4 regions of the Kluyvera sp. CHPC 1.2972 genome follow, and region 1 is predicted to be linked to each of the others. Evidence: predicted binding sites of a transcription regulator. Region 1 holds the regulator's gene; each other region holds the start of a gene.
What was found. Region 1 encodes CRP, which controls carbon source genes, mostly activating them, when cyclic AMP is high. Its sites were predicted from a motif close to ATGTGANNNNNNTCACAT; they were not measured.
Positions count from the first base shown of each region.

Region 2: hpt (hypoxanthine phosphoribosyltransferase) is a predicted target of CRP. The motif match lies at 1,658-1,675, and genes of this name have one in related genera.
Region 3: garD (galactarate dehydratase) is a predicted target of CRP. The motif match lies at 1,652-1,669, and genes of this name have one in related genera.
Region 4: aaeR (HTH-type transcriptional activator AaeR) is a predicted target of CRP. The motif match lies at 2,525-2,542, and genes of this name have one in related genera.

Region 1 is NZ_JAPKIB010000002.1:458,410-464,294, forward strand. It holds gene V6944_RS05600 (YccS/YhfK family putative transporter) at 1-1,457, opposite strand, end outside; gene crp (cAMP-activated global transcriptional regulator CRP) at 1,512-2,144, opposite strand; gene V6944_RS05610 (OsmC family protein) at 2,449-2,853, shown strand; gene V6944_RS05615 (phosphoribulokinase) at 2,950-3,813, opposite strand; gene V6944_RS05620 (YheU family protein) at 3,879-4,097, opposite strand; gene V6944_RS05625 (hydrolase) at 4,094-5,116, opposite strand; gene mdcA (malonate decarboxylase subunit alpha) at 5,365-5,885, shown strand, end outside.
Region 2 is NZ_JAPKIB010000006.1:75,837-81,721, forward strand. It holds gene V6944_RS11935 (ABC transporter ATP-binding protein) at 1-138, opposite strand, end outside; gene can (carbonate dehydratase) at 240-902, shown strand; gene hpt (hypoxanthine phosphoribosyltransferase) at 993-1,529, opposite strand; gene V6944_RS11950 (glucose/quinate/shikimate family membrane-bound PQQ-dependent dehydrogenase) at 1,734-4,124, shown strand; gene V6944_RS11955 (hypothetical protein) at 4,194-4,718, opposite strand; gene cueO (multicopper oxidase CueO) at 4,842-5,885, opposite strand, start outside.
Region 3 is NZ_JAPKIB010000004.1:133,841-139,725, reverse strand. It holds gene garL (2-dehydro-3-deoxyglucarate aldolase) at 1-10, opposite strand, end outside; gene V6944_RS08945 (MFS transporter) at 37-1,377, opposite strand; gene garD (galactarate dehydratase) at 1,791-3,362, shown strand; gene V6944_RS08935 (DeoR family transcriptional regulator) at 3,417-4,226, opposite strand; gene kbaZ (tagatose-bisphosphate aldolase subunit KbaZ) at 4,495-5,772, shown strand; gene agaV (PTS N-acetylgalactosamine transporter subunit IIB) at 5,792-5,885, shown strand, end outside.
Region 4 is NZ_JAPKIB010000004.1:27,798-33,682, forward strand. It holds gene tldD (metalloprotease TldD) at 77-1,522, shown strand; gene aaeR (HTH-type transcriptional activator AaeR) at 1,581-2,507, opposite strand; gene aaeX (p-hydroxybenzoic acid efflux pump operon protein AaeX) at 2,637-2,840, shown strand; gene aaeA (p-hydroxybenzoic acid efflux pump subunit AaeA) at 2,848-3,780, shown strand; gene aaeB (p-hydroxybenzoic acid efflux pump subunit AaeB) at 3,786-5,753, shown strand; gene V6944_RS08425 (CoA transferase) at 5,833-5,885, opposite strand, start outside.

The DNA.
Region 1 (5,885 bases):
CGGGCGACGATAAACTGCTCGCCGTTCAGCGTCAGAATCTGCAGGGTATACACGGCGGTAATCGTAAAACCGACGGTGGCCCAGCCATAGTGGCGGCGGATAATCAGGTAGCTCCCCAGCGTGACGATAAGCATGCCTGTCAGCGCCAGCCCTTCCGGCGCGTGGAAGTGCAGGACAACGGCGGCAATCACCAGCCCCGCCAGCGTGCCCGCTGCGCGGTGGAAAATACGCACACGGGTCGCGCCGTAGCCGTTCTGCGTGACCAGCAGCACCGTCATCAGGATCCAGTAAGGCTTCGGTAGGTGCAGTGCGGCGCCCATCAGGCTGGCGATGCTGAGCATCACGCTGAGCCGGGCGGCATTGCGCAGAGCCGGGGATTTCAGCGACAGGTAGTTTTTAAGCGCGGCGAACAGCGGCAGGCGGCGCTGTTTATCGGCCATCAGGTCACGCGGATAGAGCGGACGCTGAGAGCGCAGCACACGGGCAATGCGGCTGAAATGCCAGGCGCAGAACTGGCCGACCGGGTTATCCGGATGCTGGTCGGCAATTTTTTCCAGCGCGCCGATCTGCTTATCCATATTGAAGCGGGTCGGGTAGCGATGATAGAGAATGTCGTCCGCCAGTACCCTCAGGCGTGCCGCGACGGTTTGGGCGTTCCAGCGGATCACCGCTTCGGCGTGGCTGCGTTCAACCAGCTTTTGTACCTCTTCCGGTTGGTGCAGGCTGACGGAGATATGCTCCTGTAAATCGAGCCCCACCTGGAAAGCACGCAGCAGGCGCTTGTAATCGTTATGCTGGTTAGCCGCAAGCATGTGCAACTGCTGGTAGCATTGGGAAATCAGATCCACCACTTTCTGCTGGCGAGTGAGTAGCGGCGGCAGCGCGGTGCTCGGATCGGTGTGCTGGGTCAGCAGGCTATATTTGGCCTCGCAGTATTCGGCAAGCTGGCGGTAGAGCAGGCTCAGCGATTCCCGCAGCGGCTGTTCGCGCCACATCCAGAACCACCACCAGTTAAACAGCCCGTACCACAGCGTGCCCAGCGCGTAGAGCAGCAATGGCTCCCATATAGGCATGTTTCCCGCCAGGCTTAGGGTAAAGATGGAAGCAATCAGCGAGGCGGGCAGCAGCCGCCCGTGCAGCGCGCTGATTTCCGCCGTGACGCCCAGCAGCAGCGCCAGCCCGGTGAGGATCAACGGTAGGGGAATGTCGTGTTCCAGCAGCAGCTGTACGGCAAGGCTACAGCCAGCAAACAGGCAGCCGCCAATAATCAGGCGCTTAAAAAAGCGTTTATGCGGCGTGTCGAGGCCAGCGATATTGCAGCAGGCGGGCACTAAGGAGAACAGCAGACCTTGCTGGAGGTGGCCGAGAAGCAGCCCAATGGCAACCGGCAGGCATAACACCAGCGTTTGCCGCAGTGCATAGTTGACTTCCGGGTGGTAAATCAGCCTGCGCCACATAGGGGGAAAACAAAAATGGCGTATTGCTTTCACAATACGCCATTTTGGGCCGGATTAGCGGGTACCGTAAACGACAATGGTTTTGCCGTGCGCGGAGATCAGGTTCTGATCTTCCAGCATTTTCAGAATACGGCCCACGGTTTCACGGGAGCAGCCAACGATCTGACCGATTTCCTGACGGGTGATTTTAATCTGCATACCGTCTGGGTGGGTCATAGCATCAGGCTGTTTCGCCAGGTTCAGCAGGGTCTGTGCGATACGACCGGTAACGTCCAGGAAGGCCAGGTTACCGACTTTTTCGGAAGTGACCTGCAGACGACGCGCCATCTGAGAAGAGAGACGCATCAGAATGTCCGGGTTAACCTGGATCAGCTGACGGAATTTTTTATAAGAGATTTCAGCAACTTCACAAGCGGTTTTTGCTCGTACCCATGCGCTGCGTTCCTGGCCTTCTTCGAACAGACCCAGCTCGCCGATAAAATCGCCCTGGTTGAGGTAAGAGAGGATCATCTCTTTGCCTTCTTCGTCCTTGATGAGTACAGCCACGGAGCCTTTTACGATGTAATACAGCGTCTCTGCTTTTTCACCCTGGTGAATCAGCGTGCTCTTCGATGGGTACTTATGAATATGGCAATGAGACAAGAACCATTCGAGAGTAGGGTCTGTTTGCGGTTTGCCAAGCACCATGCGCGGTTATCCTCTGTTATAAGCTCTTCCCAGCGGCAAAAACATTGCAGCCACTGGTTGCAATAGTATCCTTCCCGTTACCTGGGAAGTCGGCTGTCGAATAGGGTCGCAGCCTGTAATGTGATGTCCTCTGCATACATGCAGTACGTTTATGTATTACCGTAGCATCCTGACTGTTTTAGCATAGCTTTTGCCGTGTGTCTCCTGGTGTCTCGCTTCAGCATGACGTCGATCGCCTTCCATTGCGAGAATTGTTATGTGCGCGTAATCTGAGAAGAAAATTGCAACCTGGGAGTTAAATATTATGCAAGCGCGTGTGAAATGGGTTGAGGGGTTAACCTTCCTCGGTGAGTCAGCTTCAGGCCACCAAATTTTGATGGACGGTAACTCTGGCGATAAAGCGCCAAGCCCGATGGAAGTGGTGCTGATGGCCGCCGGCGGTTGCAGCGCGATTGACGTGGTCTCCATCCTGCAAAAAGGTCGCAATGACGTGACCGACTGCGAAGTGAAGCTCACCTCCGAGCGTCGTGAAGAAGCCCCGCGTCTGTTTACGCACATCAATCTGCACTTTATCGTCACCGGTAAAGATCTGAAGGATGCGGCGGTATCACGCGCGGTGGATCTGTCTGCTGAGAAATACTGCTCGGTTGCGCTGATGCTCGAAAAAGCGGTGAACATCACCCACTCTTACGAAGTGATCGAAGGCTGATTACATGCCAGACGTAGCCCGGCCGAACGCAGTGACGCCGGGGCCATTCCCGGCGTCGGTGCTTGCGCACCTCGTCCGGGCTACCTGGTCTTGATGCTAGTTCCTGCCTTCCATCAGCCGCTGCACCAGCGGCGTCATGATTAATTCCATTGCCAGCCCCATCTTCCCGCCGGGAACGACCAGCGTATTCATATGCGAGATAAATGAACCCTGCAACATGGCCAGTAGCCACGGGTAGTCGATGTGGTCGAGATTACGGAAGTGAATCACCACGAAACTCTCGTCCAGCGACGGAATGCTTTTTGCCGCAAACGGGTTCGAAGTGTCGACCGTCGGCACGCGCTGGAAGTTGATATGGGTGCGGGAGAACTGCGGGGTAATGAAGTTGATGTAGTCTTCCATCGACCGTACCACCGAATCCATCACCGCTTCGCGGGAGTGACCGCGCTCGCTGGTGTCGCGGATCATCTTCTGAATCCACTCCAGGTTAACAATCGGTACCACGCCGACCAACAGATCGACATGGCGAGCCACATCGTGCTGCGGGGTAACGACGCCACCGTGCAGTCCTTCATAGAACAGCACATCGGTCGGTTCCGGCAGCGGCTGCCACGGCGTAAACGTGCCGGGCACCTGGTTCCACGGCACCGCTTCGTCGTAGGTATGCAGGTATTTGCGCGATTTCCCTTGCCCGTTCAGGCCGTAGTCGCGAAAGGTCTGTTCCAGCAGGCCAAAGTCGTTGGCATCCGGCCCGAAGTAGCTGATATGGCGGCCAAGGTCACGGGCCTTGCGGATAGCCATATCCATTTCAGGGCGGGTATAGCGGTGAAAGCTGTCGCCTTCGACTTCCGCCGCGCGCAGGTTGAGCTGAGCAAAGATTTTACGGAACGCGAGGCTGGTGGTGGTGGTTCCTGCTCCGCTGGAGCCGGTAACGGCAATGACCGGATGTTTGGCAGACATGCGAATAACTCCCTGAACAGACGACAACGGAAGCGGGTAAAACGCTCCCTATCGTTAGAGTATAGTTAACCGCGAAATTGGTTACGGGGCATGATGTTGACGGTCTCGTGAAGCTCAGACCAGACCAGCACCGCTTCGCCTGTTTGTAGCTGGTGTTTGACGTCGGCGACCTTTTGCGCAAGTGAACGTTCATATTCACCATAATCAGTGCCTTCGCGCAAGACAAAGCTTTCAATCAGATTATCCAGCGTCTCCGGGTCGATATCCTGCCAGGGAATCATCATGCTTTTGCTCCTAGCCACGGCATCAGCCAGTTGGGGATGCGTTTTTCCAGCCACATTTCCGGGTGACGCAGGGTGCCGCCGATAAACCCGACATGGCCGCCGTACTCAGTAAGCTGGTAGACGACGTTATCCGGCAGCTCTTCCTGGGCAGGAATAGAGTGATGGTCCATAAACGGATCGTCTTTTGAGTGGATGATCAGCGTCGGCTTGGTGATTTTGCTTAGGATCGGCATCGCACTACATTGACGGTAGTAATCGATCGCGTCGGCGAAGCCGTGGATCTTCGAGGTGATCGAATCGTCGAACTCGCGGATGCGGCGCATGCTTTTCAGCTGACGCAGATCCACCGGCAGCGAGCCGGGGTAGGCTTTGAGCTTACGAGCGGCGTTGCCTTTCAGCAGATTCAGCAGATAGCGCTGATAGACCCGCGAGAAGCCTTTATCCATATGGTAGCTGCAGGCTTCCAGCATAAACGGCGCGGAGACAATCACTGCCGCATCTATCGGCACGTCATCACCCTCTTTGGCCAGCAGGCAGGCTAGCATATTGCCGCCAAGCGAGTACCCGACCGCTGCCGTTGGCGCTTTACCATATTCACGCTGCAGCCAGTTCAGGAACCAGGTGCCGTCTTCCGTTTCACCCGAGTGATAAATACGGTTCAGACGGTTCGGCTCGCCGCTGCAGCCGCGAAAATGCATCACCACACCCAGCCAGCCTTGCGCTTTCGCCGCGTTAATCAGGCCATGCGCGTACGGGCTGTGCAAACTGCCCTCCAGACCATGAAACACCACCAGACGAGGCTTATGCAGCGCACCCGCCGGGTCTTCACTCCACGCTAAATCGACGAAGTCGCCGTCCGGCAGCTCAAGGCGTTGCCAGTGCGGGGTGAATTGCAGTTTGCGACGAAGCAGGCGTGGCAGCATGGTCTGAAGATGACGGTTGCTGATACCGCGCATGGGGACGAAGTCCGCGCTGCTGGAGATGTCGATACTGAGATCGTGGTGGGTTGTTTCAGTCATAACTCGGCGATGTTTACCTGGAATCTGCGCCTACTATACCGTCACTTTGCCATCGTGTTTATGAAAATGAGGCATCGGTAGTCGTTTTTATCCCGTCAGGATCTGATCCTAATCACAATTTGTTACTTCAATTATTACTCTCAGGCTAATGATTCTCTCCTACGCTTAATTGATGACTTTCTCGCCAGGGTGCACAATCTTTTCAGTGTTAAGCAATCAAAATGATTAGCTGAATCAGGAGGTTAATAATGTTATCTGGGCAAACACCAGCACGCGTCTGGAACACACGCCGCACCGAAAAACAGCGACGTCTGGCTTCCGTACCGGTGCAGGGTAAGGTTCTGCCGACCGCAGACCTGACCGCAATGCTGGAAAAACTGATCGCGCCGGGTGACCGCGTGGTATTAGAAGGGAATAACCAAAAGCAGGCAGACTTCTTGTCCCGCATGCTGGCAGAGGTTAACCCGCAGATTGTGCACGACCTGCACATGATTATGCCGAGCGTCGGCCGCAGCGAGCATCTGGATATCTTCGAAAAAGGGATCGCCCGCAAGCTGGACTTCTCCTTCTCCGGTACCCAGAGCCTGCGCATTTCGCAGCTGCTGGAAGATGGTCTGCTGGAAATCGGCGCCATCCACACCTACATCGAACTCTATTCCCGTCTGTACGTTGACCTGTCGCCGAACGTGGCGCTGATTGCTGGCTTCAAGGCCGACCGCAAAGGTAACCTCTACACCGGGGCGAGCACCGAAGATACGCCTGCGCTGGT
Region 2 (5,885 bases), on a different contig from region 1:
CGTCGATTTACCCGCCCCGTTCGGCCCCAGAAGCGCGTAGAAATCACCGGCTTCGACTTGCAGATCGATCCCACGCAGCGCCTGTACGCCGCCAGGATAAGTCTTTGTCAGTTGCTCTAATTCCAGTGCAATGGTCATAGATTTTCGCTTACCTTACATTCTGATACTTGATATTTAGTTTTAATAAATCAGGAGTTGCCCTATATTAACCCAACGAAAATTACTGGGTTACCGCTTCCATGAACGACATAGATACACTCATCAGCAACAATGCACTATGGTCAAAGATGCTGATAGAAGAGGATCCCGGTTTTTTTGAAAAACTGTCCCAAGCACAAAAACCCCGTTTTTTATGGATTGGCTGTTCTGACAGCCGCGTCCCCGCCGAACGTCTGACCGGGCTTGAGCCTGGCGAACTGTTCGTTCACCGTAACGTCGCAAACCTGGTTATCCACACCGATCTCAACTGCCTTTCCGTGGTGCAGTATGCCGTTGATGTGCTGGAAGTTGAACACATTATTATCTGCGGACACTATGGCTGTGGTGGCGTACAGGCGGCGGTTGAAAACCCGGAACTGGGGTTAATCGACAACTGGCTGCTACACATTCGCGATATCTGGTTCAAACATAGTTCATTGCTGGGCGAGATGCCGCCGGAACGCCGTATGGATACGCTATGCGAGCTGAACGTGATGGAGCAGGTCTACAACCTGGGCCACTCGACGATTATGCAATCGGCATGGAAACGTGGGCAAAAGGTGATGATTCACGGTTGGGCATACGGTATTCACGACGGCCTACTGCGCGATCTCGATGTAACCGCTGTCAGCCGCGAAACCCTCGAGCAGCGTTACCGCCACGGGATTTCCAACCTCAAGTTAAAGCATATCAATCATAAGTAAGGGAAATCATCCCTTGTCGCCCGGCCGAACGCAGTGACGTCGGGCGTGTCCCGGAGTCGGCGTTCCGCCTCGTCCGGGCTACCTGCAAACTTACTCGTCTAACAGCACCACTTTGCCAACATATGGCAGATGGCGATAGCGCTGAGCATAGTCAATACCGTAACCCACCACGAATTCGTCCGGGATGGAGAAGCCGACAAACTCAACCGGCACTTCAACTTCGCGACGGGTTGGTTTATCCAGCAGCGTACAAATTGCCAGCGACTTCGGCTCACGCAGGCTCAGAATCTCACGCACTTTCGACAGCGTATTGCCGGAGTCGATGATGTCTTCAACGATCAGCACATCTTTACCGCGGATATCTTCATCGAGATCTTTGAGGATTTTCACGTCGCGGGTGGTGGACATACCGCTGCCATAGCTGGATGCCGTCATAAAATCGACTTCGTGCGGAACCTGTACTTCACGGCACAGGTCAGCCATGAACATGAACGAGCCGCGCAGCAGACCGACTAACACCATTTCGCTACCGCTGTCTTTATAACGCTCGTTAATCAGACGACCCAGTTCAGCGATACGCGCCTTGATCTCCGCTTCCGGGATCATCACTTCAACAGTATGTTTCATTTAACTAACCACATGATTTTAAATGTAAATCACTCAACCCGTTAACCCAGAGCCGCGAGGTTGATCAGCAAGCGTGAAAGTATACCAGCAAAACGATTGACGCGGCTAATTCGATAATAAAGCTCAATTTGTGATTTCGATCACACTTGTTAAATCCTATAATGAAATGAAAGCAATAATTAACAAACAAACGGACACTTTTCTATGGCTGAAACAAATCATCAACGTCCAGGACTGCTCGGGAGGCTAACCGCCCTCTTTGCGGCGTTCTGCGGCTTGTATCTACTGATTGGCGGCGTATGGCTGGTCGCGATTGGGGGTTCCTGGTACTACCCTATCGCTGGCCTGGTGATGCTGGGCATTACGGCACAGCTCTGGCGCGCTAAGCGTTCAGCACTGTGGCTTTACGCCGTACTGCTGCTGGCAACCATGGTATGGGGCGTGTGGGAAGTCGGCTTCGACTTCTGGGCACTCACACCGCGCAGCGACGTGCTGGTTATCTTCGGCGTCTGGCTGATTTTGCCGTTTGTCTGGCGCCGTCTGGTGGTGCCGTCAAGCGGAGCCGTCGCGGCGCTGCTCGTCGCGCTGATTATCAGCGCCGGTATCCTCACCTGGGCCGGTTTCCACGACCCGCAGGAGGTGAACGGGACGCTGAGCGCAGACGCCACACCGGCCGAGCCAATCTCTCAGGTCGCAGACCAGGACTGGCCAGCCTATGGGCGTAACCAGGAAGGCCAGCGCTTCTCGCCGTTGAAGCAGATTAATGCCGACAACGTACATAACCTGAAGGAAGCCTGGGTATTCCGCACCGGCGACCTGAAGCAGCCAAACGATCCGGGTGAAATCACTAACGAAGTCACCCCGATCAAGATTGGTAATATGCTCTACCTCTGTACCGCTCACCAGCGCGTGTTTGCCCTGGATGCAGCGACCGGTAAAGAGAAATGGCACTTTGACCCGCAACTCGGCACTGACCCTAGCTTCCAGCACGTGACCTGCCGTGGCGTCTCTTACCATGAAGCGACCGCCGCAAACGCGTCACCTGACGTGGTTGCCGACTGTCCTCGCCGCATTATCCTGCCGGTAAACGATGGCCGTATCTTCGCCCTCAACGCCGACACCGGTAAGCTATGCGAGAGCTTTGCTAACAAAGGCATTCTCAATCTGCAAACCGACATGCCGGTCACCACGCCGGGTATGTACGAACCGACTTCACCGCCGATTATCACCGATAAAGTCATCGTAATTGCCGGTGCAGTCACCGATAACTTCTCGACCCGTGAGCCATCTGGCGTTATTCGCGGCTTTGACGTTAACAGCGGTAAGCTGCTGTGGGCGTTTGACCCGGGTGCAAAAGATCCAAACGCTATCCCGCCAGCGGGTTCGCATTATACCTTCAACTCGCCGAACTCCTGGGCGCCAGCGGCCTATGATGCGAAGCTGGATCTGGTCTATCTGCCGATGGGCGTGACCACACCGGATATCTGGGGTGGCAACCGTACGCCAGAGCAGGAACGCTACGCGAGCTCAATTGTGGCGCTGAATGCCACCACCGGTAAGCTTGCCTGGAGCTACCAGACCGTTCACCACGACCTGTGGGATATGGACATGCCGTCCCAGCCAACGCTGGCAGATATCAGCGTTGACGGTAAGACAGTACCGGTAATCTACGCCCCGGCGAAAACCGGTAATATCTTCGTGCTCGACCGCCGTAACGGCGAACTGGTTGTGCCGGCACCGGAAAAACCGGTTCCTCAGGGTGCAGCCAAAGGCGACTACGTCACCAAAACCCAGCCGTTCTCCGATCTGAGCTTCCGTCCGAAGAAAGATCTGACCGGTGCGGACATGTGGGGCGCCACCATGTTCGACCAACTGGTGTGCCGCGTAATGTTCCATCAGTTGCGCTATGAAGGCATCTTCACCCCGCCGTCTGAGCAGGGCACACTGGTGTTCCCAGGTAACCTGGGGATGTTCGAATGGGGCGGCATCTCCGTTGACCCTAACCGCCAGGTGGCGATTGCTAACCCGATGGCGCTGCCGTTCGTGTCGAAGCTGATCCCACGCGGTCCTGGCAACCCGATGGAACCACCAAAGGATGCGAAGTCGAGCGGTACCGAGTCTGGTATTCAGCCGCAGTACGGCGTGCCGTTTGGCGTGACGCTGAACGCGTTCCTGTCACCGTTTGGCCTGCCGTGCAAACAGCCAGCCTGGGGTTATATCTCAGCGCTGGATCTGAAAACTAACGAAGTGGTGTGGAAAAAACGTCTGGGTACACCGCAGGATAGCCTGCCGTTCCCACTGCCGGTTCCGCTGCCGTTCAATATGGGTATGCCAATGCTGGGTGGCCCAATCTCCACGGCCGGTAACGTGCTGTTTATCGCCGCCACCGCCGATAACTACCTGCGTGCTTACAACATGAGCAACGGTGAGAAACTGTGGCAGGGTCGTCTGCCAGCAGGCGGTCAGGCGACGCCGATGACCTATGAGGTGAATGGCAAGCAGTACGTGGTCATTTCCGCAGGCGGTCACGGATCGTTTGGTACGAAGATGGGTGATTACATCGTTGCCTATGCGTTACCTGACGACGTGAAGTAAGCGTTAGCGCCGACCCCGGGGTCGGCGTAAACGCCTCGCCCGGGCTACGAATGTTGTGGCCCGGCCGATTTACTTATCAAACTTAATCGACAGCAGCGAAGCCCTGGCCACATCCTTATACTGCCCTTCCAAATCTTTTGTCATGTTAAACGCGGCCTGCACGGCCTTATCGTTTTCTGACGTCACCAGCAGCATATTCAAAATGTCAGTATCCGGTGCCTGAGAGCGGAAGGTAATCAACCACGCCTTATGCCCATCCACCGTGACCGCTTCCGCCTTCGGTTTAAAATTATTCAGCATTTTCAGCGTCGCATCCTTTGCCACGTCGAGCTTATCTGCGGGCAACGCATGACGGCCGTTGCTGAGGCCTAAAGATGCTTTACCGCGTTCATCGCCATAGATCACCTGCGGGCGGTTTTCAGAAGGGTATTTAATTTTCGCCATGTCGTCTGACATCGGCGTAAGCGTCTGCGGGATGTCGATGCTCAGCTTTAATTCAGGAATATCTTTCCGTTCCATCTTCATGTCAGCGTGCGCCGACACCGCCACCAGCATGACAAAAGAGGCTGCCAGAGCCTTACCAAAGATAGCCATTCTTACCTCGTGATTAATGTTTAACCACTGGAGTATAGCGAGAACGTTCACTGAATGTTATGGCAAAAATCTGTTTCTACCCCAGAGGGTTACCGGATAGCGGGGCCGCTATCCGGTGGATATTTAAACGGTAAAGCCGAGCATCATGCCGGTATCTTCATGCTCCAGCAGGTGGCAGTGCGCCATATAGGCCTGCTCTTTCGGGGCACTATGGTCAAATTTCACCAGCACCTCGCTGACGCCGCCTTCAACGCGAACCGTATCCTTCCAGCCTGCACGGTGCGCCGCCGGTGGCTGACCGTTCTCACGCAGTATGCGGAACTGAGTGCCGTGAATGTGGAACGGGTGCAGCATCATGTCGCCCTCGCCGGAAATGATCCAGCGCTCATACTGCCCTTTGGCCGCAGCAAACATCGGCACGTTCATATCGAACGCTTTACCGTTGATACGGTTAGCGTTGTGGAAATCAAACCCGCCGTCGCCGTGGTGCATATTGCCCATTCCGCCGTGATCCATTTTCATGCCACCGTGGTCCATTTTCATCCCGCCGTGGCCCATCATGCTGCCGTGATCCATGCCGCCCATCGCCTGATTACCATACTTCTTCATCAACGCCTGCATGCCCATCATATCGAGCATTGGGTCCATCGACAGCTGGAGCTTACGTTCAGTTAGCCCGTCGAGCGACGGCAGCGCAGGCATTGATACGAGAGTGTCCGGCAGCGTTGCCGACCCAGGAATACCGATAGGCTGAACGTGCAGCACCGGCACCGCCTTATCGAACGGTGCGACGGCCATGCCCATCTGCGTCACCGGGAGAGTCAGGAGATCGAACGGTTTGTCATCACGCGCATCCACCAGCACTTCAAAGCGTTCGCCCATCAGCATCGGCAGTTCACTCACTTTCACCGGCTCGGCCAACAGCCCGCCGTCGCTGGCGACGACATACATCGGGCGCTTATCGCTGGTCGCGATGGTCAGCGAACGTGCGTTACAGCCGTTCAACAGACGCAGGCGCAGCCAGCCTCTTGGCGGCGTATGCTGCGGATAAGTTACGCCGTTGGTCAGCAGCGTATCGCCAAACCAGCCCACCGCGGCGCTCATCACATCCAGCTGATAGTCAATCTCACCGGCGGCGGTAAATCTTTTGTCCTGCATAATCACCGG
Region 3 (5,885 bases), on a different contig from region 1:
CGTTATCCATTTTCATTACCTTAAGTTAGTCGTGGCTTACTTACGCAGTTCCAGACGTTTGATGTCGCCTACCACGAACAGGTAGCAAACCATCATCATCAGCGCAGAGCAGCCTACAAAAATCAGTGCGCCATTAAAGGAGTGCAGCTCACTCACGATATAGCCAATCACCAGCGGAGTGACGATAGACGCCACGTTGCCGAAGACGTTAAACAGCCCGCCGCACAGCCCAACAATCTCTTTCGGTGCCACATCGGAGATAACCGGCCAGCCGAGTGCACCAAAGCCTTTACCGAAGAATGCCAGCGCCATCAGGGTTACCACCAGCGCGGTGTTATCGGTGTAGTTACACAGAATAATCGTCGATGCCAACAGCATGCCCAGCACGATAGGCAGCTTACGAGCAAAGGTCAGCGTACAGCCGCGGCGGATCAGGTAGTCAGAGAACAGACCGCCCAGCACGCCACCGGCAAAGCCACACAGCGCCGGGATAGACGCCACAAGCCCTACTTTCAGAATCGACATCCCTTTATCCTGCACCAGGTAAATCGGGAACCAGGTGAGGAAGAACCAGGTAATGGTGTTCAGGAAGTACTGACCAAAGAAGATCCCTAACATCATACGGCTGCTGAGTAACTGCTTGATGTACTCCAGCTTCGGACCTTTTGCCGCATCGCTGCCCGGCTTTTTATGGTCCATATCAACCACGGCGCCGTTATCCGCAATAAACTTCAGCTCGTCTTTGGACATACGTGGATGGTCGGTTGGGTTGTGAACAAACTTCACCCACATCCCGGTCAGCACTAAGCCAATCACGCCCATGACGGTAAAGACGTGTTCCCAGCCCCAGGCGAAGGTCAGCCAACCCAGCAGCGGAGAGAACAGCGCTAACGAGAAATACTGCGCGGAGTTAAAGATAGCGGATGCGGTACCGCGTTCTTTGGTCGGGAACCAGGCCGCCACGATACGGGCGTTCGCAGGGAAAGATGGCGCTTCGGAGAAACCCAACATAAAGCGCATAAAGAACATGGAGATGCCTGCCCACGCTAATGGGAAGAAACCAACAAAGCCCTGCAGGAAAGTGAACAGCGACCAGAAGAACAGGCTGTAGGTGTACACTTTCTTCGAACCAAATTTATCCAGTAACCAACCACCGGGGATCTGCATGAGCAAATAAGCCCAACCGAACGCAGAGAAGATATACCCCATTTCTACCGCGCTAAGCCCCAGCTCTTTCGCCACCGATGTACCGGCAATGGAGAGTGTGGCACGGTCAGCATAGTTAACGGCCGTAACAATAAAAATAACTAACAAAATTAAATAACGAGTCGGCATTCCTTTCGTTGATCCAGAAACATCAGCTGTATCATGTATCATTTTATTATCCTCGGGGGCACAGAGCGCCTTAATTATATTGTTATTATTAAGGCAGTATTTCGCTGATTATTTATTGATAACAAGCGGCTAAAAAACAAATAAGTCACTATGAAATCGGGATTCAGTATAATCAGGAAATCAGCGCCAGACATTGTGCAAAAACACAATTTCAATGCTTAAAAAAATCTTTTAGTTATACATATGCACACAACACTGGGCGCTGATGCACAATTTCACGCTTTGATACCCTTGCGCCAAGCGGCATCACGATAATAAGTGATCTTTATCACATTTTTAAACTTCAACACCTGACATGCTTTATTCCATAATCAAAGTGTTCTTATTTTCAATAATGAAAACCCTAACACTTATATCTTTTATTTTTTGCCCCGCTGGCTGGAGAATACTGGACAATGGCTAACATTGAAATCAGACAAGAATCGCCGACTGCTTTTTATATTAAAGTGCACGACACTGATAATGTGGCGATTATTGTTAACGATAACGGATTAAAAGCAGGAACGCGTTTTCCTGATGGTCTGGAATTAATTGAACATATTCCCCAGGGGCATAAAGTGGCTCTGGTGGATATTCCCGAACGTGGCGAGATTATCCGCTACGGCGAGGTCATCGGCTATGCCGTTCGCGATATCGTGAAGGGCAGCTGGATTGATGAGTCCACGGTCATTCTGCCGGAAGCGCCGCCGTTGAACACGCTCCCGCTAGCCACCAAAGTGCCGGAAGCGCTGCCGCCGCTGGAAGGCTACACCTTCGAAGGCTACCGCAACGCCGACGGCAGCGTCGGCACGAAAAACCTGCTGGGCATCTCCACCAGCGTGCACTGCGTGGCGGGCGTGGTGGATTACGTGGTCAAGATTATTGAACGCGATCTGCTGCCAAAATACCCGAACGTCGATGGCGTGGTAGGCCTTAACCACCTGTACGGCTGCGGCGTGGCGATTAATGCCCCGGCGGCCATCGTGCCGATCCGCACCATCCATAACCTCGCCCTGAACCCGAACTTTGGCGGCGAAGTGATGGTGGTCGGCCTCGGCTGCGAAAAACTGCAGCCAGAACGCCTGCTGCAAGGGACCGAAGATGTGCAGAGCATCCCGGTCGACAGCGCCAGCATTGTGCGCCTGCAGGACGAACAGCATGTCGGCTTTAGATCAATGGTGGACGACATTCTGCAGGTGGCCGAACGCCACCTGGAAAAACTCAATAAACGCCAGCGTGAAACTTGCCCGGCGTCTGAATTGGTCGTTGGGATGCAGTGTGGCGGCAGCGATGCCTTCTCCGGCGTCACCGCCAACCCGGCAGTGGGCTACGCGTCCGATCTGCTGGTTCGCTGCGGCGCAACCGTCATGTTCTCAGAAGTCACCGAAGTGCGTGACGCCATCCACCTGCTCACCCCGCGCGCCATCAACGAAGAGGTCGGTAAACGCCTGCTGGAAGAGATGGCCTGGTACGATAACTACCTCGATATGGGCCAAACCGACCGCAGCGCCAACCCGTCTCCGGGCAACAAAAAAGGCGGTCTGGCAAACGTGGTAGAAAAAGCGCTGGGCTCTATTGCCAAATCAGGCAAGAGCGCCATCGTGGAAGTGCTGTCGCCGGGCCAGCGCCCAACCAAACGCGGCCTGATTTATGCCGCCACCCCGGCGAGCGATTTCGTCTGCGGCACCCAACAGGTGGCCTCCGGCATTACCGTGCAGGTCTTCACCACCGGCCGCGGTACGCCTTACGGCCTGATGGCCGTGCCGGTCATTAAGATGGCCACCCGCACCGAGCTGGCGAACCGCTGGTATGACTTAATGGATATTAACGCCGGGACCATCGCGACAGGCGAAGAGACGATTGAGGATGTTGGCACGAAGCTGTTTGAGTTTATTCTGGATGTCGCGAGCGGGCGGAAGAAAACCTTCTCGGATCAGTGGGGGCTGCATAACCAGCTGGCGGTGTTTAACCCGGCGCCGGTGACCTGATTCCCCGATATTGAATGAAAAACGTCATCGGGAGGCAATCATGCCTCCCGTTTTTTATGCGCTCACCAAAATCACCTCAATGCCCTGTCGACGCAACCCTTCCAGACTTTCATTCGGCACACCCTCATCGACAATAATCACATCAATGCGCTGTGTATCAATAATCTTATGCAGGCTGGAGCGGTTAAATTTCGTCGAATCCGTGACAACGACAATGCGTTCAGCCACTTCACACATCCGGCGGTTAAGCCGGGCTTCGTCTTCATTATGCGTGCTGATACCGCGCTCGAGATCAATGGCATCGACGCCAAGGAACAGAATGTCGAAGTGGTAATTCTGTAACGACTGCTCCGCCTGGTCGCCGTAAAACGACTGCGACTGACGACGCAGGTGGCCGCCGGTCATCAGCAGCTCAACGCCTTCTGACTCCAGCAACGCATTCGCAACGTTCATGCCGTTAGTCATGGCAATCACATCCGTATGCTGGCGCATCAACCGGGCAATTTCATAAGTAGTGGTACCGGAGTCAAGAATGACGCGGTGGCCGGGTTTGATCAGCTCCACGGCGGCTTTTGCGATGCTACGCTTCACCGCCGTATTCAGAGAGCTTTTATCTTCGACAGAGGGTTCGGTCGCTGGCGTATTGCTATCACAGATAAGTGCGCCGCCGTAGGCACGCACCGCAATGCCCTGCTTCTCCAGGAAAGCCAGATCGTTACGGATCGTTACCGTTGATACGCCGAACCATTCAGAAAGATCGTTTACCTGCACGCTACCCTGCTGCCGCAACCGCTGGATAATCTGCTCGCGTCTTTCACTGGTTCCGGTCACACGCTTATCGGCAGAAGAGTCGGTGTTGCTCATAGAGATTCCTTTGATTAATTCTTTCGTTTCATTTCTTTTTGCTTATTAACACCTTTCTTTTATCGGAATGCAAGCCTTAAAAAGGCCTCGTACGACGACAAACCCTCACAAGAAAGCTTTCATTATGTTTCTTTTGTGAAACAGATCCGAAAATGGAAATCTTTCATTTTATTTTTAAATCCTCGTAACGCAGTATTAAATGAAACAAAACGAAAGATAAGTATCATTACAATCTGAGTTGGAGAGGAAAGTGAAATATCTTACCACTATGGTGGAGCAGCACAAACGGGGGAACACAAACGGAATTTATGCCGTTTGTTCCGCGCATCCACTGGTACTCGAATCCGCCATTCGTTATGCCCAGGCAAAACAGACCCCGCTGCTCATTGAAGCAACGTCGAACCAGGTCGATCAGTTTGGCGGCTATACCGGCATGACCCCGGCGGATTTTCGCCACTTTGTCTGCGAGTTGGCTGATTCACTGCACTTCCCGCAGGATCGCCTGATTCTGGGGGGCGATCATCTTGGTCCTAACCGCTGGCAAAATCTGCCAGCCGATCAAGCGATGAATAACGCCGACGATCTGATCAAAAGCTATGTGGCGGCTGGCTTTAAAAAGATCCACCTCGATTGCAGCATGTCCTGCGAGGGCGATCCCGTTCCATTAACCGATGCGATCGTTGCCGAGCGCGCGGCTCGTCTGGCTAAAATTGCCGAGCAGACCTGCACTGAACACTTTGGCGAATCGGATCTTGTGTACGTTATTGGCACCGAAGTTCCCGTACCTGGCGGTGCCCACGAAGCATTAACTGAACTCGCCGTCACGACGCCTGATGCCGCTCGAGCCACGCTGGAAGCGCACCACCATGCGTTTGAAAAGCAAGGACTGGATGCCATCTGGCCACGCATTATCGCGCTGGTTGTCCAGCCGGGCGTTGAGTTTGACCATACCCACATTATTGATTACCAGCCGCAGAAAGCGGTCGCACTGAGCAGAATGGTGGAAGCCTATGACACGCTGGTCTTCGAAGCCCACTCCACGGATTATCAGACACCGCAGTCGCTGCGTCAGTTAGTGAAAGATCATTTCGCTATTCTGAAAGTCGGCCCGGGGCTGACCTTCGCCCTGCGCGAAGCGCTGTTCTCACTGGCAGCGATTGAAGAGGAACTGCTTCCCGCCAAAGCCTGCTCTGGTCTGCGCCATGTCCTTGAAACCGTGATGCTCGATCGCCCGGAATACTGGCAAAGCCACTACCACGGCGATGGCAACGCCCGCCGTCTGGCCCGTGGCTATAGCTACTCTGACCGTGTTCGCTACTACTGGCCAGACAGCCAAATTGATGAAGCTTTTGAAAGGCTGGTACGCAATCTGGCGGATGAACCCATTCCCTTGCCGCTCATCAGCCAGTACCTCCCTTTACAGTACGTAAAAGTACGCGAGGGAGATCTCAACGCCACACCGCGTGAACTCATCATTAACCATATTCAGGACATACTTCAGCAGTACCACGCCGCCTGTCAGGGCGTTCCGTCTCATAACGAATAACAACAAAGAGGAAAGCGCTATGCCAAATATCGTACTCAGCCGCATCGATGAAAGACTGATTCATGGTCAGGTCGGCGTGCAGTGGGTCGGGTTTGCGGGGGCAAATCTGGTAT
Region 4 (5,885 bases), on a different contig from region 1:
AATCTCATAAGACAAACACCCGGAATACCGGCCCGAAATGCGTGAGGCGCGCGGGCCATTAACGAGTAGCGAAATAATGAGTCTAAACCTGGTAAGTGAACAATTGCTGGCAGCGAACGGCCTGAATCATCAGGATCTGTTCGCCATTCTTGGTCAACTCACGGAGCGCCGTCTGGACTATGGCGATCTCTATTTTCAGTCCAGCTACCACGAATCCTGGGTTTTAGAAGATCGCATCATTAAAGATGGTTCTTACAATATCGACCATGGCGTTGGGGTGCGTGCAGTGAGCGGTGAGAAAACCGGTTTCGCTTACGCCGACCAGATTAGCCTGCTGGCGCTGGAACAGAGTGCGCAGGCGGCACGCACCATCGTGCGCGATGCGGGCAATGGTAAAGTGCAGACGCTGGGTGCGGTAGAACACCCGGCGCTTTATACCTCGCTGGATCCGCTGCAAAGCATGACCCGCGAAGAGAAGCTGGATATTCTGCGCCGTGTTGACAGCGTCGCGCGTGCGGCGGACCACCGCGTGCAGGAAGTGACGGCGAGCCTGACCGGCGTCTATGAACTGATTCTGGTTGCTGCGACCGACGGTACGCTGGCCGCCGACGTGCGCCCGCTGGTACGCCTGTCGGTTAGCGTGCAGGTGGAAGACGACGGTAAACGCGAGCGTGGCGCCAGCGGTGGCGGCGGTCGTTTTGGCTATGACTACTTCCTTGCCGACCTCGACGGTGAAGTGCGCGCCGATGCCTGGGCGAAAGAAGCGGTGCGCATGGCGCTGGTGAATCTCTCTGCGGTGGCTGCACCTGCGGGCACGCTGCCGGTTGTGCTGGGCGCGGGCTGGCCGGGCGTACTGCTGCACGAAGCGGTCGGTCACGGTCTTGAAGGTGACTTCAACCGTCGCGGCACCTCAGTCTTCAGCGGCCAGATGGGCCAGCTGGTGGCTTCTGAACTCTGTACTATCGTTGATGATGGCACGATGTCCGATCGTCGCGGCTCCGTGGCGATCGACGATGAAGGGACACCGGGCCAGTACAACGTGCTGATCGAAAACGGGATCCTCAAAGGTTATATGCAGGACAAGCTTAATGCTCGTCTGATGGGCGTTGCGCCTACCGGTAACGGCCGCCGCGAATCCTACGCGCACCTGCCGATGCCGCGTATGACCAACACCTACATGCTGGCCGGGAAATCCACGCCGCAGGAGATCATTGAATCCGTCGAGTACGGCCTCTACGCGCCAAACTTTGGCGGCGGCCAGGTGGATATCACTTCCGGCAAGTTTGTCTTCTCCACCTCGGAAGCCTATCTGATTGAAAACGGTAAGGTGACCAAACCGGTGAAAGGGGCGACGCTTATCGGTTCCGGTATCGAAACTATGCAGCAGGTTTCCATGGTCGGTAACGATCTGAAGCTGGATAACGGTGTAGGCGTCTGTGGCAAAGAAGGCCAGAGCCTGCCGGTTGGCGTCGGCCAGCCAACCCTGAAAGTGGACAATTTAACGGTGGGCGGCACTGCCTGACCTGAAAAAAATGCACCTCATTTTGAGGTGCATTGATGTTTGCTTATCCGGCCTACGGCTATTCCTTCCTTCTTCCCCGCATTTCCTGGAATAACCTCGCCACTTCGACAAAATAGTCGGTCAGATAGTTAATACAGACCTGCACCTTCAGCGGCAGCTTGTCCTTTTCGGTATACAGCGCGTACACCGGACGAGGATCGGACTGATAGCGCGGGAATAAGATCTCCAGCTCACCGCTGTTGATCTCATTGATCACCCACATCAGCGGCACGTAGGCAATGCCCGCACCGGCCACCAACCAACGAGAGATGGCCATCGGATCGTTAGTCACGAATCGGCCTTCCGGCAGCAGCTTTGTCGACAGCCCTTCGGGGGCAATCAGCTCAAATTCGTTATCGGGACGTACGCTATATTCCAGCCACGAATGGTTGCTCAGGTCCGCCGGCTTTTCGGGCACGCCATACTGCGCGAGGTATTTCTTCGATGCGCAGACGACCATCGGCATGCTGCCAAGGCGTTGGGAGAAGAGGCTGGAGTCCTGCAGCGCGCCCACGCGGATCACCACGTCCAGCCCATCGGCAATCAGGTCCGGCGCCGGAATTCCCGTCACCAGATTCACCGTTAATCCTGGATACTCTTTCAGCATCTCCGCCGTCATGGCAGCGAGGACATTTTGTGCCATAGTTGAAGAACAACCAATGCGCAGCGTCCCAATTGGCGTGTTGTTAAAGGCGTAAAGCTGCTCGTGCACATCCTGAACTTCTAACAGCATGCGTCGGCAGCCCTGGTAGTAAATTTTACCGGCTTCGGTTAAGCCAATGCTGCGAGTACTCCGGTTAAGCAGTTTGACCTGCAGCTCATCTTCCAGTTTAGAGACAGTCTGGCTGATGGACGAAACGCTCATTTGTAGCTGGCGCGCCGCGGCGGTAAAGGAGCCTTGCTCGACTACTTTGGCAAACACCGACATCCGTTTTAGTCGTTCCATTGTTCACTCTGGCTTAAAAGTGATTTGCATCACACTATGTAGATAAGGCGATAACAGTTACGTTAAAATACTGTTAGCTGAATAATTAAAGTTCCAATCTCACCTGCACGCTAGTCTAGTAAGGTCAACATGAGCCTGTTTCCTGTCATCGTGATTTTCGGTCTCTCATTCCCGCCGATTTTCTTTGAGCTGCTCTTATCGCTCGCCATTTTTTGGTTGGTGCGTCGCGTGCTGACGCCGACCGGGATCTACGACTTTGTCTGGCATCCTGCGTTGTTCAACACCGCACTGTACTGCTGCCTGTTTTATCTAATATCACGTTTGTTCGTCTGAGGTAGATGTGAAAACACTAACAAGAAAAATCTCCCGCACCGCTATTACGGTGATACTGGTCATCCTGGCGTTCATCGCTATTTTCCGCGCCTGGGTCTATTACACCGAATCTCCGTGGACGCGCGATGCGCGTTTTAGCGCGGACGTTGTTGCTATTGCCCCTGACGTTTCCGGCCTGATTACCGACGTTGAGGTCAAGGATAACCAACTGGTTAGCAAAAATCAGGTGCTGTTTATCATTGATCAGCCGCGCTACAAGAAGGCGCTGGAAGAGGCTGACGCAGATGTGGCCTATTATAAAGCGCTGGCCGATGAAAAAAGTCGTGAAGCCGGGCGTCGAAATAAGCTGGGCGTCATCGCGATGTCGCGCGAAGAGATTGACCAATCCAATAACGTTCTACAAACCGTGCTGCACCAGCTTGCTAAAGCGCAGGCGACCCGCGACCTGGCGCGCCTTGACCTTGACCGTACGGTGATCCGTGCCCCGGCAGATGGCTGGGTGACTAACCTTAACGTCTATGCTGGTGAATTTATCACCCGCGGCTCGACGGCGGTGGCGCTGGTTAAACAGCATTCCTTCTACGTGATGGCCTACCTTGAAGAGACCAAGCTCTCAAGCGTGCGTCCGGGCTACCGTGCCGAAATTACCCCGCTGGGCAGCAACCATGTGATTAAAGGCACCGTTGATAGTGTCGCGGCAGGCGTGACGAACGCCAGCAGCAGCGTTGACAGCAAAGGGATGGCGACCATCGACTCCAACCTCGAATGGGTTCGTCTGGCTCAGCGTGTGCCGGTGCGTATTCGTCTGGATGAACAGACAGGCAACCTGTGGCCTGCGGGGACTACCGCCACGGTGGTCATTACTGGCGAGAAAGATCGCGATGCCAGCCGCATGAGCTTCTTCCAGAAGTTAGCGCTGCGTCTGCGTGAGTTCGGTTAATCGCCATGGGCATTTTTAGTATTGCCAACCAGCACATCCGCTTTGCCGTCAAACTGGCGTGCGCGGTGGTGCTGGCGCTGTTCGTCGGCTTTCACTTTCAGCTTGAAACGCCCCGCTGGGCGGTACTGACTGCCGCCATCGTGGCGGCTGGCCCGGCCTTTGCCGCAGGTGGGGAACCCTATGCAGGGGCGATTCGCTATCGCGGGATGCTGCGTATTGTCGGCACCTTTATCGGCTGTATTGCGGCGCTGGTGATTATCATCACCATGATTCGTGCGCCGCTGCTGATGCTGCTGGTCTGCAGTATTTGGGCCGGTTTCTGTACCTGGATTTCGTCGCTGGTGCGCGTGGAGAACTCCTATGCCTGGGGGCTGTCCGGCTACACGGCGCTGATTATCGTCATCACCATTCAGGCCGAACCGCTACTGACGCCGCAGTTTGCCGTTGAACGCTGCAGCGAGATCGTGCTGGGGATTATCTGTGCGATCGTCGCCGATCTCCTGTTTTCGCCGCGATCGATCAAAAAAGAGATCGATAACGAACTCGACGGCATCCTCATCGATCAATATCGCCTGATGCAGCTGTGTATCAAGCACGGTGACAGCGATGAAATGGACAAGGCCTGGCTGGCGCTGCTGCGTCGTACGGCGGCGCTGGAAGGGATGCGCAGCAACCTGAACATGGAGTCCTCACGCTGGGCGTGGGCCAACCGCCGCCTGAAGGCGCTGAACACCGTTTCGCTGACCATGGTGACCCAGGCCTGTGAAACCTTCATCATGCAAAACTCGCGGCCTGAGCTGGTCACTGACGCCTATCGCGAGCTGTTCGAAGCGCCGGTTGAGACGGTGCAGGATGTTCATCGTCAGCTAAAACGGATGCGCCGCGTGCTGGCGTGGACGGGCGAGCACGATACGCCGGTCACTATCTACAGCTGGGTGGGGGCCGCGACGCGTTATCTGCTGCTCAAGCGTGGGGTGATTGGCAATGCCAAAATCAGCGCCCGCGAAGAAGAGATCCTGCAAAGTGAAGTGGTGGTGCGTCCGGAATCCGCCGAGCGTCACCACGCGATGATTAACTTCTGGCGCACCACGCTCTCCTGTGCGCTGGGCATTCTGTTCTGGCTGTGGACCGGCTGGACATCCGGTAGCGGGGCGATGGTGATGATCGCCGTGGTCACCTCGCTGGCGATGCGCCTGCCGAACCCGCGCATGGTGGCGATAGACTTTATCTACGGCACCATCGCGGCGCTGCCGCTGGGGGCGCTCTATTTCCTGATCATCATTCCCGCGACCCAACAGAGCATGCTGCTGCTGTGTATCAGCCTGGCGGTGATGTGCTTCTTTATCGGTATTGAAGTGCAAAAAAGGCGGCTGGGCTCGATGGGGGCGCTGGCCAGTACCATCAACATTCTGGTGCTGGATAACCCGATGACCTTCCACTTCAGCCAGTTCCTTGATAGCGCATTAGGGCAGATTGTCGGCTGCTTCATGGCGTTTATCGTTATTCTGCTGATCCGCGATAACTCCCGCCTGCGTACCGGGCGCGTGCTGCTGAACCAGTTTGTGTTTGCAGCGGTATCGGCGATGACCACCAATATGGCGCGTCGGAAAGAGAACCACCTGCCGGGGCTTTACCAGCAGCTGTTCTTACTGCTGAACAAGTTCCCCGGTGATATCGCCAAATTCCGCCTGGCGCTGACGCTGATTATTGCGCACCAGCGCCTGCGTGATGCGCCAATTCCGGTGAATGACGATCTGTCGGCGTTCCACCATCAACTGCGCCGCACGGCAGACAAGGTGATCTCTGCCAGCAGCGACGACAAGCGCCGCTATTACTTTACGCGCTTGCTGGAAGAGCTGGGGGTTTATCAGGAAAAACTGCGGGTCTGGGAAGCGCCTGAACAGGTGACCCAGCCGGTTGAGCGGCTGGTGTTGATGCTGCATAAATACCAGGGTGCACTCACGAGTAGTTAAGTGTTTTTCCCGGAGTCGCTGCGCTCGTCCGGGCTACAAATCGCAGGTAGCCCGGACGAGCGCAGCGACTCCGGGAGCCCTACCACCATTCCGCGCGATGCGCCCCTAACGGCATGGCCGGCATCGCAAACG